One region of the Cedecea sp. Ae19-4 genome, then DNA from elsewhere that is predicted to be linked to it. Evidence: predicted binding sites of a transcription regulator. Region 1 holds the regulator's gene; the other holds the start of a gene.

The links. Region 1 encodes Fur, which represses iron uptake genes when iron is present. Its sites were predicted from a motif close to ATAATAATGAGAACNACTATCAA; they were not measured.
Region 2: a site for Fur is predicted at 3,657-3,679, ahead of fhuF (siderophore-iron reductase FhuF). Genes of this name have one in related genera too.

Annotation. Positions count from the first base shown of each region.
Region 1 covers NZ_JBCHWG010000001.1:430,767-437,034, reverse strand. Annotated here, with positions in the region: gene ybfE (LexA regulated protein) at 40-318, shown strand; gene fldA (flavodoxin FldA) at 498-1,028, shown strand; gene fur (ferric iron uptake transcriptional regulator) at 1,308-1,754, shown strand; gene AAIE02_RS02005 (ChiQ/YbfN family lipoprotein) at 1,849-2,175, opposite strand; gene chiP (chitoporin ChiP) at 2,223-3,629, opposite strand; gene glnS (glutamine--tRNA ligase) at 4,094-5,761, opposite strand; gene nagE (N-acetylglucosamine-specific PTS transporter subunit IIBC) at 5,939-6,268, opposite strand, start outside.
Region 2 covers NZ_JBCHWG010000002.1:924,969-931,236, reverse strand. Annotated here, with positions in the region: gene rimI (ribosomal protein S18-alanine N-acetyltransferase) at 1-89, opposite strand, end outside; gene AAIE02_RS17220 (DNA polymerase III subunit psi) at 58-477, opposite strand; gene rsmC (16S rRNA (guanine(1207)-N(2))-methyltransferase RsmC) at 585-1,616, shown strand; tRNA gene AAIE02_RS17210 (tRNA-Leu) at 1,738-1,824, shown strand; tRNA gene AAIE02_RS17205 (tRNA-Leu) at 1,872-1,958, shown strand; gene AAIE02_RS17200 (DUF1435 domain-containing protein) at 1,998-2,237, opposite strand; gene AAIE02_RS17195 (GGDEF domain-containing protein) at 2,503-3,567, shown strand; gene fhuF (siderophore-iron reductase FhuF) at 3,697-4,488, shown strand; gene AAIE02_RS17185 (PTS sugar transporter subunit IIC) at 4,549-5,895, opposite strand; gene AAIE02_RS17180 (PTS sugar transporter subunit IIB) at 5,909-6,214, opposite strand.

The sequences.
Region 1 (6,268 bases):
CTGCCCCTGCAGCCAGAATTTCCTGTCAGTATTCTAATCATGGCAAAAGAACAAACGGACCGTACTACATTAGATCTGTTCGCGGACGAGCGTCGCCCCGGGCGGCCGAAAACTAATCCGCTCTCGCGCGATGAGCAATTGCGTATCAATAAGCGCAATCAGCTGAAGCGCGATAAAGTGCGTGGTTTGAAGCGGGTTGAGCTAAAACTGAACAATGAGGCGGTCGATGCCCTCAACCAGCTGGCTGACGCCCGTAACATCAGCCGCAGCGAACTGATCGAAGAGATGCTGTTCGAGCAGCTTAAAAATCTCGGGTAACGCCTTCAGCCACCCTGCGGGTTATCTGAAATCTCAAAAGGGTGAGCAAAACCATGTTGCAGACTGTGCACCCGGGCGTGATAGCTGTTTCCGCTGCTGGAGCTGTTCTGCTATGATTGCCCTATACGTGGGCATTGAACGGCCAGCATACTATTAAGTTTCAAGAGGTTATTTTACTCATGGCAATCGTAGGCATTTTTTTCGGCAGCGACACCGGTAACACCGAAAATATCGCGAAAATGATTCAAAAACAGCTCGGTAAAGACGTTGCTGAGGTGCATGACATTGCTAAAAGCAGCAAAGAAGATCTCGAAGGTTTCGACATTCTCTTGCTCGGCATCCCGACCTGGTACTACGGCGAAGCCCAGTGTGACTGGGATGACTTCTTCCCTACGCTTGAAGAAGTCGATTTCAACGGTAAACTGGTGGCGCTGTTCGGCTGCGGCGACCAGGAAGACTACGCGGAATACTTCTGTGATGCGCTGGGCACCATTCGCGACATTATCGAACCGCGCGGCGCGGCGATTGTGGGCCACTGGCCAACCGCGGGCTACCACTTTGAAGCCTCCAAAGGCCTGGCGGATGACGACAATTTTGTCGGCCTGGCCATCGATGAAGATCGCCAGCCGGAACTGACCGCTGAGCGCGTTGAGAAGTGGGTTAAACAGGTTTCTGAAGAACTGAATCTGGCGGATATCATTAACGCCTGATTTCTCTGGCGCAAATACAGCATTTGCGCCATCTTGATAGCTTTTAGCAATGAAAATAATTGCTACAAGTTTGTAACTTTCTCGTACATCCCTGTACAATGTCTTCCTGATAGCTTGGCTGATAATTACTGTAAATGGCGACGCCGCCACGATTTTTCAGCCTTATTTTGCACCATACTTGCGGTTCCCATTTAGAAGTAGCAGTTCTATAATGAGACGCATTACTCTTTACGCTCACTGCAGTTTGAGCGAATCGTTAAGCAACAGGACACTTTCCGCATGACTGACAACAATACCGCATTAAAGAAGGCCGGCTTGAAAGTCACGCTTCCTCGATTAAAAATCCTCGAAGTGCTGCAAGAGCCGGTAAATCATCACGTCAGCGCGGAAGACTTATATAAACGTCTGATCGACATGGGCGAAGAAATCGGCCTGGCGACCGTCTATCGCGTGCTGAACCAGTTTGATGATGCAGGGATCGTGACCCGCCATAATTTTGAAGGCGGCAAGTCCGTTTTTGAGTTGACCCAGCAGCATCACCACGACCACCTGATCTGCCTCGACTGCGGTAAAGTGATCGAGTTCAGCGATGATTCTATTGAATCCCGCCAGCGTGAAATTGCCACTCGCCACGGCATCCGCCTGACTAACCACAGCCTCTATCTGTACGGACACTGTGCTGAAGGTGACTGCCGCGAAGACGACACGGCCCACGATCCTAAATAAGTAATCCGCATTAACAAACGCTGCTTCGGTGGCGTTTAAAAGCAAAAACCGGCAGGTTTCCCTTGCCGGTTTTTTTATTGACTGAAAAAGGCTATCAGCTGTTATTGGCGCGAATCTCCTGCCAAATCTTATCGCAGCGTACCTTCGCGGCTTCATCATTGCCGCTCTTTCTTGCCTGGATACATTTCTGGTAATCCAGCACGTTCACCGTTTCTTTCTCAACAAACGCTTTATGCTGTTTTTCCTGGCGCAGTACGTTCAGCACGCTTTGGCAGGCTTCAATTTTATCCGGATTGCCTTCCGCCGTATTGATACAGGCGCTATAGGCCTGCTTCAGGCGTGAATCTTCCGGAGGTGCAGGAGGTTGAACGCAGGCAGACAGCGTGAATACAGCGGCGGTAATCAGCAGAATCTTTTTCATGTTCGGTTCCTTATAAAAAAACGGGCGCTTGCGCGCCCGGTTTCACATCAGAAGATGGTGAACGGAGCAATCACGATGAATTTCACGTCACGCTCATCCTGGAAGATGTTGCCGTACCCACCGCCCCAGCTTGGGATGTCGGAGTGGTTGTCGTACTGAGTGAAGTGCAGTTTGAACAGCGTGCCTTTCGCACGGCCTTCCTGTACGGTATACATGGCGTCGAGGCTGTAAGAAGACTCTTTGATCTTGTTGGAAGCGAGATCCTGGCGGTTACCGGAAGCATCAAGCGCCCATGTAGATGGTTTTGCGTCCCATGCATAAACGTAAGAAGCACCCACTGCCCAACCCGGCAGGTTCCAGTTGCTCAGGTCATACATTGCACCGAAGAACACGGCTTTTTCACCGTTGGCGTTGAAGTCAGAGCGGTTATCCCACCACACATCCAGACGACCGTTGGAAGACGCGTAGGTTGGCGTCATACGCTGCAGGAAGTAACCCTGCTGGCCTTCTGCCTTCACCATGGTCCCTTCCAGACGCAGGTCGACCTGGCCAATTTTATAGCCAAATGTCAGCGCCTGGAGCCATGCGGTGCCATCGTAGATATCATTGATGGTGTTGTTCGCGGCTTTATCACGGGTGCCGTAGAACTGGTAGCTGGTGCTCAGCGGGCTGCCTGCAACGTCGAATTTGTAGCTGGCTTTAGCAAAGTACTGATCAACAAAGCCCTGAGCCTGACCGAATGCGGCTTCCAGAATCAGATCGTTTTTGAAGTCATACTTCGCGCCGATGGAGTGCAGATAGTCAACTTTGGTCTTTTTATCGTTCTGGTAGAACTTGTCGGTTTCAAGGTGCCATGGCGCCTTGTACTCGTTAGTCCACATGTAGGAGAAGCTCAGCGCACCGGCATCACCGTAGTCAAATGCGGCTCCCGCTTCAGCCCCCTGATAAGTACCAGGCATGAAGCTCCAGTGTGGTGCTAACAGCGTTTGACCGGTTGGCTGAATGTAACCTGCGCGAGCCCAAACCGGGCCGTATTTGAATTTGGCCGCCGCTTTATAAAGGCTGATGCCACCTTTATCGCCGGAGTAGTCTTCGTCGTAGGTTTTATTTTTAGAGGAGAATGCGATTTCGTTCGGGTGACCGCTGGCGCTGTCTTCGGCCATTTCAATGGCGGTGAAAGCGGCAATATCAAAACCAAACATATCGGCCGCATAGCCAGACTGGAAGTCGAGGTTGGCGTTCCAGGTTGAGTGCGACAGGTTAGTTTTGTACTTACCGTCGGAGACGTCTTTACGGTCACGTTCACGCTGCCAGTAATAGATGCCGCCGGTCAGCGTGGAGTCATCAACAAAGCCCGCGGCGCTAGCCTGCGGAGCCACGACAAAACCTGAAAGAGCGGTAACGCTTGCAATAGCAAGAGCAAGCGCACTACGTTTGCCACTAAACGTACGCATAGTTAAATTCCTCTTTGACGTAAAAATCATCGTCTGACGTGAAAAGCGCCAATGACGAAAAAAAGTAAAATTGCCTGACGGCTAAAAGCGGTTTTTGCCTAACACACCCGCATTACTGCTGCTCATAGACTATTTTTCGCGACGCGAATTATCAATGACTTTGTATCAGAGATTTCCTGGAGTATGACAGAGAGCACATAATCTATGTGCATTTGTAACAAAATTGCGCAGCAGATTATTAACCCTGATTACGATTGATTTTAAGAATAAAACTTCATTGAGAGCGCTTTCATTATAAGCATCAGGAGATTACGGGGAAGGCATGACTTCCTGTGAGGAAATTTTCACAGAAATGTGAATGAGAATTAATTCGCATCGCGAATGTGCATATAAGGTTAATGACTGGTAATCAAAAAGAAAAAACGCCGCATTTAGCGGCGTTTTCATCAGGCAATAAACGGCAATTATTCGCCGATCTTAGCCCAGGTATCACGCAGGCCAACGGTGCGGTTAAACACCAGTTTTTCCGCCGTCGCATAGCGGCTGTCCAGGCAGAAGTAACCTTCACGCTCGAACTGATATGCCTTACTTTTTTCCGCGTTCTGCAGACTAGGCTCAGCGAAGCCCTGGCGAATGATCAGGGAATCCGCATTAATGGTAGACAGGAAGTCTTCCGCAGCCCCTGGATTCGCGACGCTAAACAAGCGGTCGTACAGACGAATTTCAACCGGCAGCGCGTGTGCCGCGCTCACCCAATGAATAACACCCTTCACCTTGCGACCGTCCGCCGGATCCTTGCTCAGGGTTTCCGGATCGTAGGTGCAGTAAAGTTCGGTGATATTACCTTCTGCGTCTTTTTCTACGCGTTCGGCTTTGATCACATAGGCATTACGCAGGCGAACTTCTTTACCCAGCACCAGGCGCTTGTACTGCTTGTTTGCTTCTTCGCGGAAGTCAGCGCGATCGATATAGATCTCGCGGCTGAACGGCACTTCACGGCTACCCATTTCAGGTTTGTTAGGATGATTCGGCATGGTAACCGTCTCTTCTTCACCTTCAGGGTAGTTAGTGATAATAACTTTTACCGGATCCAGCACGGCCATTGCACGCGGCGCATTCTCGTTAAGATCGTCACGGATGCAGGATTCCAGAGAAGCCATTTCAACGGTGTTGTCCTGCTTGGTTACGCCAATGCGCTTACAGAACTCGCGAATGGATGCTGCGGTATAGCCGCGGCGACGCAGGCCGGAGATAGTCGGCATACGCGGGTCGTCCCAGCCTTCTACAATCTTCTCGGTCACCAGCAGGTTCAGCTTACGCTTGGACATGATGGCGTATTCGAGATTCAGGCGAGAAAATTCGTACTGACGCGGGTGAGCAGGAATGGTGATGTTATCCAGCACCCAATCATACAGACGGCGGTTGTCCTGGAACTCCAGGGTACACAGCGAGTGCGTAATGCCTTCCAGCGCATCGGAAATACAGTGGGTGAAGTCGTACATCGGGTAGATGCACCACTTGTTGCCGGTCTGGTGGTGATCGGCAAATTTAATGCGGTACAGCACCGGGTCGCGCATAACGATGAACGGCGAGGCCATATCGATTTTGGCACGCAGGCAGGCGGTACCCTCGGCAAACTCCCCGTTGCGCATTTTCTCGAACAGCGCGAGGTTTTCCTCAACGCTACGATCGCGGAACGGGCTATTTTTACCGGGCGCAGTCAGAGAGCCACGGTATTCACGAATTTGTTCCGGACTCAGCTCATCAACATACGCCAGTCCTTTATTTATCAGCTCAACGGCATAATTAAAAAGCTGGTCAAAATAGTCAGACGAATAACGCACGCTGCCGGACCAGTGGAAGCCCAGCCATTCAACGTCGTGCTTGATGGACTCTACGTATTCGATGTCTTCTTTTACCGGGTTTGTGTCATCGAAGCGCAGGTTGCATTGCCCCTGGTAATCCTGGGCGATGCCAAAGTTCAGGCAAATAGACTTGGCGTGACCAATATGCAGATAGCCATTTGGCTCAGGCGGAAAACGGGTGCAAATACTGGTGTGCTTACCGTTCGCCAGGTCTTCATCAATAATCTGACGAATAAAGTTAGTTGGGCGGGCTTCAGCCTCACTCATCGCGGGTTCCTCAAAGCGTGTACCTTAGTTAACGGCGTATGATCTAATAAGCGGCCTCGGGAAACAACCTTTAGTTGCATAAATTAGGGTTATCCATGTCGGCTAACGGCACGCAATAAAAAAGCGGCTGACGATTTACGTCAGCCGCTTAAGGCACAAATGCTTACTCAGGAGCGATTATTTGCCTTTAATCTCATACAGTGGCGTTTGGCCTGCAACCACCTGACCTTTAGCCTGGATAACCAGACCGCTGAAGTCGTCGATGTTGCTGCAAACTACCGGGCTAATCATGGAGCGCGCGTTGGCGTTCAGGAAATCGAGATCCATTTCCAGAATCGGCTGGCCGGCAACCACTTCGGCCCCTTCTTCCACCAGACGCGTGAAGCCTTTGCCACCCAGAGCAACGGTATCGATGCCCATGTGAACCACAATCTCTGCACCTTTTTCTGTTTCAAGGCAGAACGCGTGGTTGGTGTTGAAGATTTTCACGATGGTCCCGGCGGCAGG
Region 2 (6,268 bases), on a different contig from region 1:
TTTTCACTCCAGGGAAAAGCATGACTGCGCAGCTCAATGGCATACGCGTCCGCCAAATCATTCGGCGTCAGGGAAGAAATCGTGTTCATGTTCGCAAATCTGTTGCCACAGCGCCTGTCGCGCGTTGCCATTGTGATAAAGCTCGTCAAGCGCAGGGGACGCAAGCTGCGCGCCGCTGAGCGTCAGCGGCTGCTCAACGCCCAGGCGCCAGCTATTGCAGCGGCTGTCAGGCGGCATCATTGCCGCGCGCTCCGGCGTCAGTTGCATTACTTGGTCGGGGCTTAACGCTATGCTGCGTAAAATGTCCTTCACCAGCGGATCGCTCAAGGCTGGTAGCATCTCAGCCACCATCACTAAACGCACGCCCGCGGGCAAAGAAACCGCAATTTCGCCCTGTAAAGCCGTCGGACGGCGCAGCACCCACTGGGTAATACCCAGTTGCTGTAACTGCCAGTCGCGTCGGGAAGGGGAAGTCATAGCGAAACCTGTTGAGAGCGTAATTCGGGCGGCAAATATAGCAAATTCATCGAATCCACGCCATTAAAGCTCTATAATCCACGCTCTGATTTTCCAGGAGCTATTTGATGAGTGCGTTTACCCCGGCGAGTGAAGTACTGCTGCGCCACAGCGATGATTTTACCGAGAGCCGTGTGTTGTTTGCCGGTGACATGCAAGACGACCTGCCGGCGCGTTTCGACACCGCCGCCAGCCGCGCCCACACCCAGCAATTCCACCACTGGCAGGTATTAAGCGCGCAGATGGGTGAGAACGCACAATATGGCCTGGTGGTCAGTGCGGATGACATTGCCGACAGCAATACGCTTATCTACTACTGGCCGAAAAACAAGCCAGAAGCTCAGTTCCAGCTGATGAATATTCTGTCGCTGATGCCGGTTGGCACCGATGTTTTTGTCGTCGGCGAAAACCGCTCTGGCGTGCGTAGCGCAGAGCAAATGCTGGCTGAAATTTGCCCGCTGACAAAAATCGACAGCGCGCGCCGCTGCGGTCTGTATCATGGCCGCCTTGAGCAGCAACCTGCGTTTGATGAAAACAGCTGGTGGGGTGAATACCCTCATGAAGGGATGACCGTGAAAACCCTGCCGGGCGTCTTTAGCCGCGACGGTCTGGATACCGGCAGCAAACTGCTGCTTTCCACGCTGACGCCGCACACCAAAGGCAAAGTGCTGGATGTTGGCTGCGGCGCGGGCGTCCTGGCGATTACTCTCGCCAGCCACTCGCCAAAAGTTCGCCTAACGCTTAGCGACGTTAGCGCACCGGCGGTCGCCGCCAGCCGCGCAACGCTTGCCGCTAACGGCTTTGAAGGGGAAGTGATCGCCAGTAACGTCTACTCGGAAATCAACGGCCGTTTCGACATGATCATCTCCAACCCGCCATTCCACGACGGGATGCAAACCAGCCTCGATGCAGCGCACCAGCTTATTCGCGGTGCAGCTCGCCATCTGAATATGGGTGGCGAATTGCGCATCGTGGCGAACGCCTTCCTTGCCTACCCGAACGTGCTGGACGAAGTATTTGGTAGTCATGAAGTTATTGCTCAAACCGGCCGCTTCAAAGTTTACCGCGCCGTGCTGACCCGGGCGGGTAAAAAGCGCTAAACGCGTTAAGGTGCCGCTTTTTGCATCAGTCGGAAAAGCGGCATCAAATTAAGTGTTGACGAAGCTCAGAAAACATCTAGAATGCGCCTCCGTGGTTGTGATACTTCGGTATTACAGGTATGCGAAGGTGGCGGAATTGGTAGACGCGCTAGCTTCAGGTGTTAGTGTTCTTACGGACGTGAGGGTTCAAGTCCCTCTCTTCGCACCAATGCGAAGGCGATATCAAAACTCTTCAGATGCAAATTTGAAAACTGTGCGAAGGTGGCGGAATTGGTAGACGCGCTAGCTTCAGGTGTTAGTGTCCTTACGGACGTGAGGGTTCAAGTCCCTCTCTTCGCACCACTTCTTATGAAGTGACCCTCTTTATCTCCCCCAGCTTGTTTATCTCATCGATCCCAAATTCATCACAATCAACAGCAATCCGCTGGCAAATGCTACGCACGATGGCAGTAAAACAAAGTGTCTTAACGTTTTATGGTAGAGCATCAATGCCGTGGCAAGCAGCCCGATAACCACCAGCACGCGCCACTGACTGAAACTGAGATCCAGGCAGGCAAGCAGCGCCACGGCAAGCCCCGCCACCATTACACTCCAGCCACTTTCGAGTCGTCGTTGCAGCATTTTCACGCCCTATTATGATAATGATAACCAATATCATATGATAAATTTTCTCAACTGTCAGCGTAAAAACGTGCGCGACCTATAGCTGAAATAGCCAGGGTTGACGTGTCATTTAATGACAGATTTTCAGTAAGGTGATAGATTGAGCGCCGGCTTTAGTTTGCCTTATAAAAATTCCAATAGTTGCCAGAAAAGTCGATAACTCGCTTTTCATTAATACGACACACACAACACCTGACGCGCTTACCCAAGACACAATCGTTCTATGACAGCCCAAACCTGGCGAGCCTTACTCAAAGCAAAGCAGCTGCTTTCTTTACGTTTATTTTTGCTGCTCAACGCCCTGGCAGCCGCTTTTTCTATTCTCTTTCCGCTCTATTCGACATTGCGCATAACGCCGCCCGTTGTCGCCATTCTACTGATGAGCCTGGCCTTGCTTGCCTGGCAGATGTGGAATAATAAGCAGCTGATTAACCTGAATATTATCTCGTTATTTTTCGGGCTATTATGGGCGGTGCATATTTTCATTAAAAACGCGGCCATCGCGGACCTGGACACCTCATTTCTGGTGATTAGCCTGATGTCGGTGCTTTTTATTGGCGCGATTGCATTTATTAATAATATTGTGGCTTTCCTGCTGCACAGCCTGCCCGTGGCGCTGGTCGTACTTTGGCTGGGTGATGTTGACCAATGGCTGAGGGTAATTTATTCCATTGCGCTGCCCGCTATCGGGATCGCTATTCAGCATATTATTCAGAAACGTAATGACCGTTTCACCCAGCGGCTGATGAATAAACTGCTTGAAGAAAAAGAGACACTGACCGATCTCAGCATGCTCGATCCTTTAACCGGCCTGTACAACCGCCGCGGCTTTCAAAACCGCCTCGAGCACATTCAGGCCTCCGGCAGCGGCAGCCACTTCGTTTTGCTGCTGGATATCGACCACTTCAAGTCGTACAACGACCACTACGGCCATGCGATGGGCGACCAGGCGTTGATCCGGGTCTCGGCGGCGATTCGCGATGCCGTGCGTTCAAGGGATCTTGTCACGCGCTACGGCGGGGAAGAGTTCATGATTATGCTCACCAACATCGACGCGGAACGTGCGATGCAGTCGGCGGAAAGGATCCGCCAGCGCGTTTTCGATTTGGACATCCCGCATATGTTTAATACCCAGGTCGCGACCAACGTTACCGTCAGTATCGGGCTTGCGCCATTCACTGAAGGCAGCATAGACGATGCCCTGAGCCTCGCGGATAAAGCGCTTTATCAGGCCAAAAACCGAGGAAGAAACAGCATCCTGACCAACGAAATGCTCGCCGTGAATTAACCCGGCGAGACGCGCCAGATCGCAAAAACAGCCATCACCGAGCGGTGGCGGTGAATTCACCTTGCCAGAGATTTCGCTCACCGTTAGTATTGCTAATCATTATCATTTAGATTACTCCCTGACGAAAGTATGGCGTTTCACTCCCTCCAGCTCAGCGATGACAGCGGTTGCTTTGTTCTTCCCTGGTCCCCAGCGACAGGCCCGCAGGCAGATTCGCTGCGGGAGTATTTTGCCGCGCACCGCCCGTACTTCAACGACATCATCAAATTAAACGAACAGGCTCCCGCCACAGCAATGACGCTAAGCGAGTGGCAGCGTCCCACCACGCTAACCTCCCTGATGGCGACCTACGGCGACCATATCTATCGTCACCAGCCTGAACTTACCCGCGAGCACAAACCGCTGAAGTCTTTGTGGGCGCAATGGTACATCGGCCTGCTGGTGCCACCGATGATGATGGCGCTGCTGACTCAGCCTAAAGCGCTGAATATTGCCCCCCAGCATGTGCGGGCCGAGTTCCACGAAACGGGCCGGGCAAAATGCTTCTGGATTGACGTGACTGAAGATTGCCGGGCAAGCGAGCTGCCGCTCCATCTGCGGCTAGAGCAGTTTATCGTTGAAGGTTTGATGCCGGTCGTAGCGGCGCTGGAAGCCAGCGAAGAGATCAACTCCCGGCTTATCTGGAGCAACACCGGCTACCTGGTGAACTGGTTCTTCGGCGAGCTAAAACCACTTCTGGATGAACAGAGCCTGGCGGCGCTGGTGCAGACCTGTTTCTTTGAAAAACAGCTTTCATGTGGCCGGGAGAATCCACTCTACCGCACGGTCATTTCGCGTGAAGGCATTCTGGTCAGACGCACCTGCTGCCAGCGTTATAAGCTGCCTGACGTCCAGCGCTGCGGCGACTGCACTCTGAAATAGCAAGCGACGGGGAAATAGCAAACGGCGGGTTTCCCCGCCGTTCTTCATTCCGCTAAACCATTAAGCCAGCTGTTGGCTCCCTTCCTCGCTCGCTCTCTGAGCTTCTTCTTTCTCCTGCTCCAGCAGCTGCTTCTCGTACACTTTGAAGAACGGGAAGTAGATGATGGACGACACGCAGGCCAGCAGAACCACCAGAATTGCGGCACGGAAGTCCCAGCCCAGCGCCCAGGCGGCACCGATTGGCGCAGGCGCGGTCCACGGTACCACGGAAATCACGCGACCAATCAGATCCAGCTTCATCGCGCCCCAGGCCAGCACGGCGTTGACCATTGGCGCCAGCAGGAAAGGAATAAAGAATACTGGGTTCATCACAATCGGCGTCCCGAAGATCACCGGTTCGTTAATGTTAAAGCAGGTTGGCACGATGCTCAGGCGGCCAATGGAACGCAGGTGGGCAGATTTACTGCGCAGGTAGCAGATAACCAATCCCATCGTTGCCCCGGAACCGCCGACCACGATGAAGAAGGTCCAGAACGCTTCCATAAAGATATGCGGCAGAGGCGCACCGGCAGCCAGCGCGCCCTGGTTAAGGCCCAGGTTGGTCAGCCAGAACATCTGCAGCATCCCGGAGACAATCGCCGCCCCGTGGATACCCGCAAACCACAACAGGTGAGCAATCAGTACGGCAAGGAGAATTGCCGGCAGAGAATCCGCCGCGGACACCAGCGGTTTGAACAGCGCCATAATGGCCTGAGGGATCAGCATATCGAACTGGGACTGAATAAACAGGCTCAGCGGATACAGCGTCAGCACCACAACCAGCACCGGGATCAGCAGATCAAAGGAGTTTTTGATCATCGGCGGCACCTGGTCCGGCAGCTTGATGCCGATATTATGCGCCTTCAGGAAACGCATCATCTCTACGCAGTAAATCGCCACCAGGATTGCGGTGAAGATCCCGGTGCCGCCAAGGCTGTCCACCGGCAGCGTGCCTTTGGTTTTCGGGGCCGCAACCACCAGGAAAGCCATCAGCGACAGCATGGCGCACATGAAAGGATCGAGCCCGTGCGATTTAACGTAGTGTTTACCCAGGTTGTAGGCGATCGCCGCACAAATGTAGATAGACATGATGCCCATCGTCATATCAAACGGCGTTAAAATCTGCCCTTCAAACTGCTTCGCCAGGTCGAGCCAGGCGCGAGCAAAGCCCCATGTCGTGGTGGGCGAAAACGGGGGATAAGCAAAAACCAGCAGGAACGAGCCGACAATCATGAATGGCATCGCAGAAATAAAGCCGTCGCGAATGGCCATCACGTGACGCTGGGAAGAAATGCGGCCAGCTATCGGGCTAACGTAGTTCTCAACAAACCGAAAAATTAAATTAAAAGCAGCATGGTTGGAAGACATAGTGGCTCTCCTGTCAGGCTATCAACGCGAGTGCGTCGGCGAGAATTCTGTCGCCGCGCATCATTCCGTAATCCATAGAGTTAATGACCGTGACCGGGATCCGTTTGGGCGCGGCCTGAGCCTTAAAATCTTCCAGACGGTATTTGATCTGCGGACCGAGTAAACAGCAATCAAATTCAGGCATAACATCCGTGAACTCTTCGATACCCACCGCCTTGATCTCAACCTCAATCTGTTGATCCTGGGCGGCCTGTTTCATCCTGTTCACGACCATACTGGTAGACATACCAGCGGCACAGCATAAAAGGATACGTTTCATAGACGACTCTTATTATTAGGTACAGGGGGTGGTTACAGGATTCAGTATTCCTCG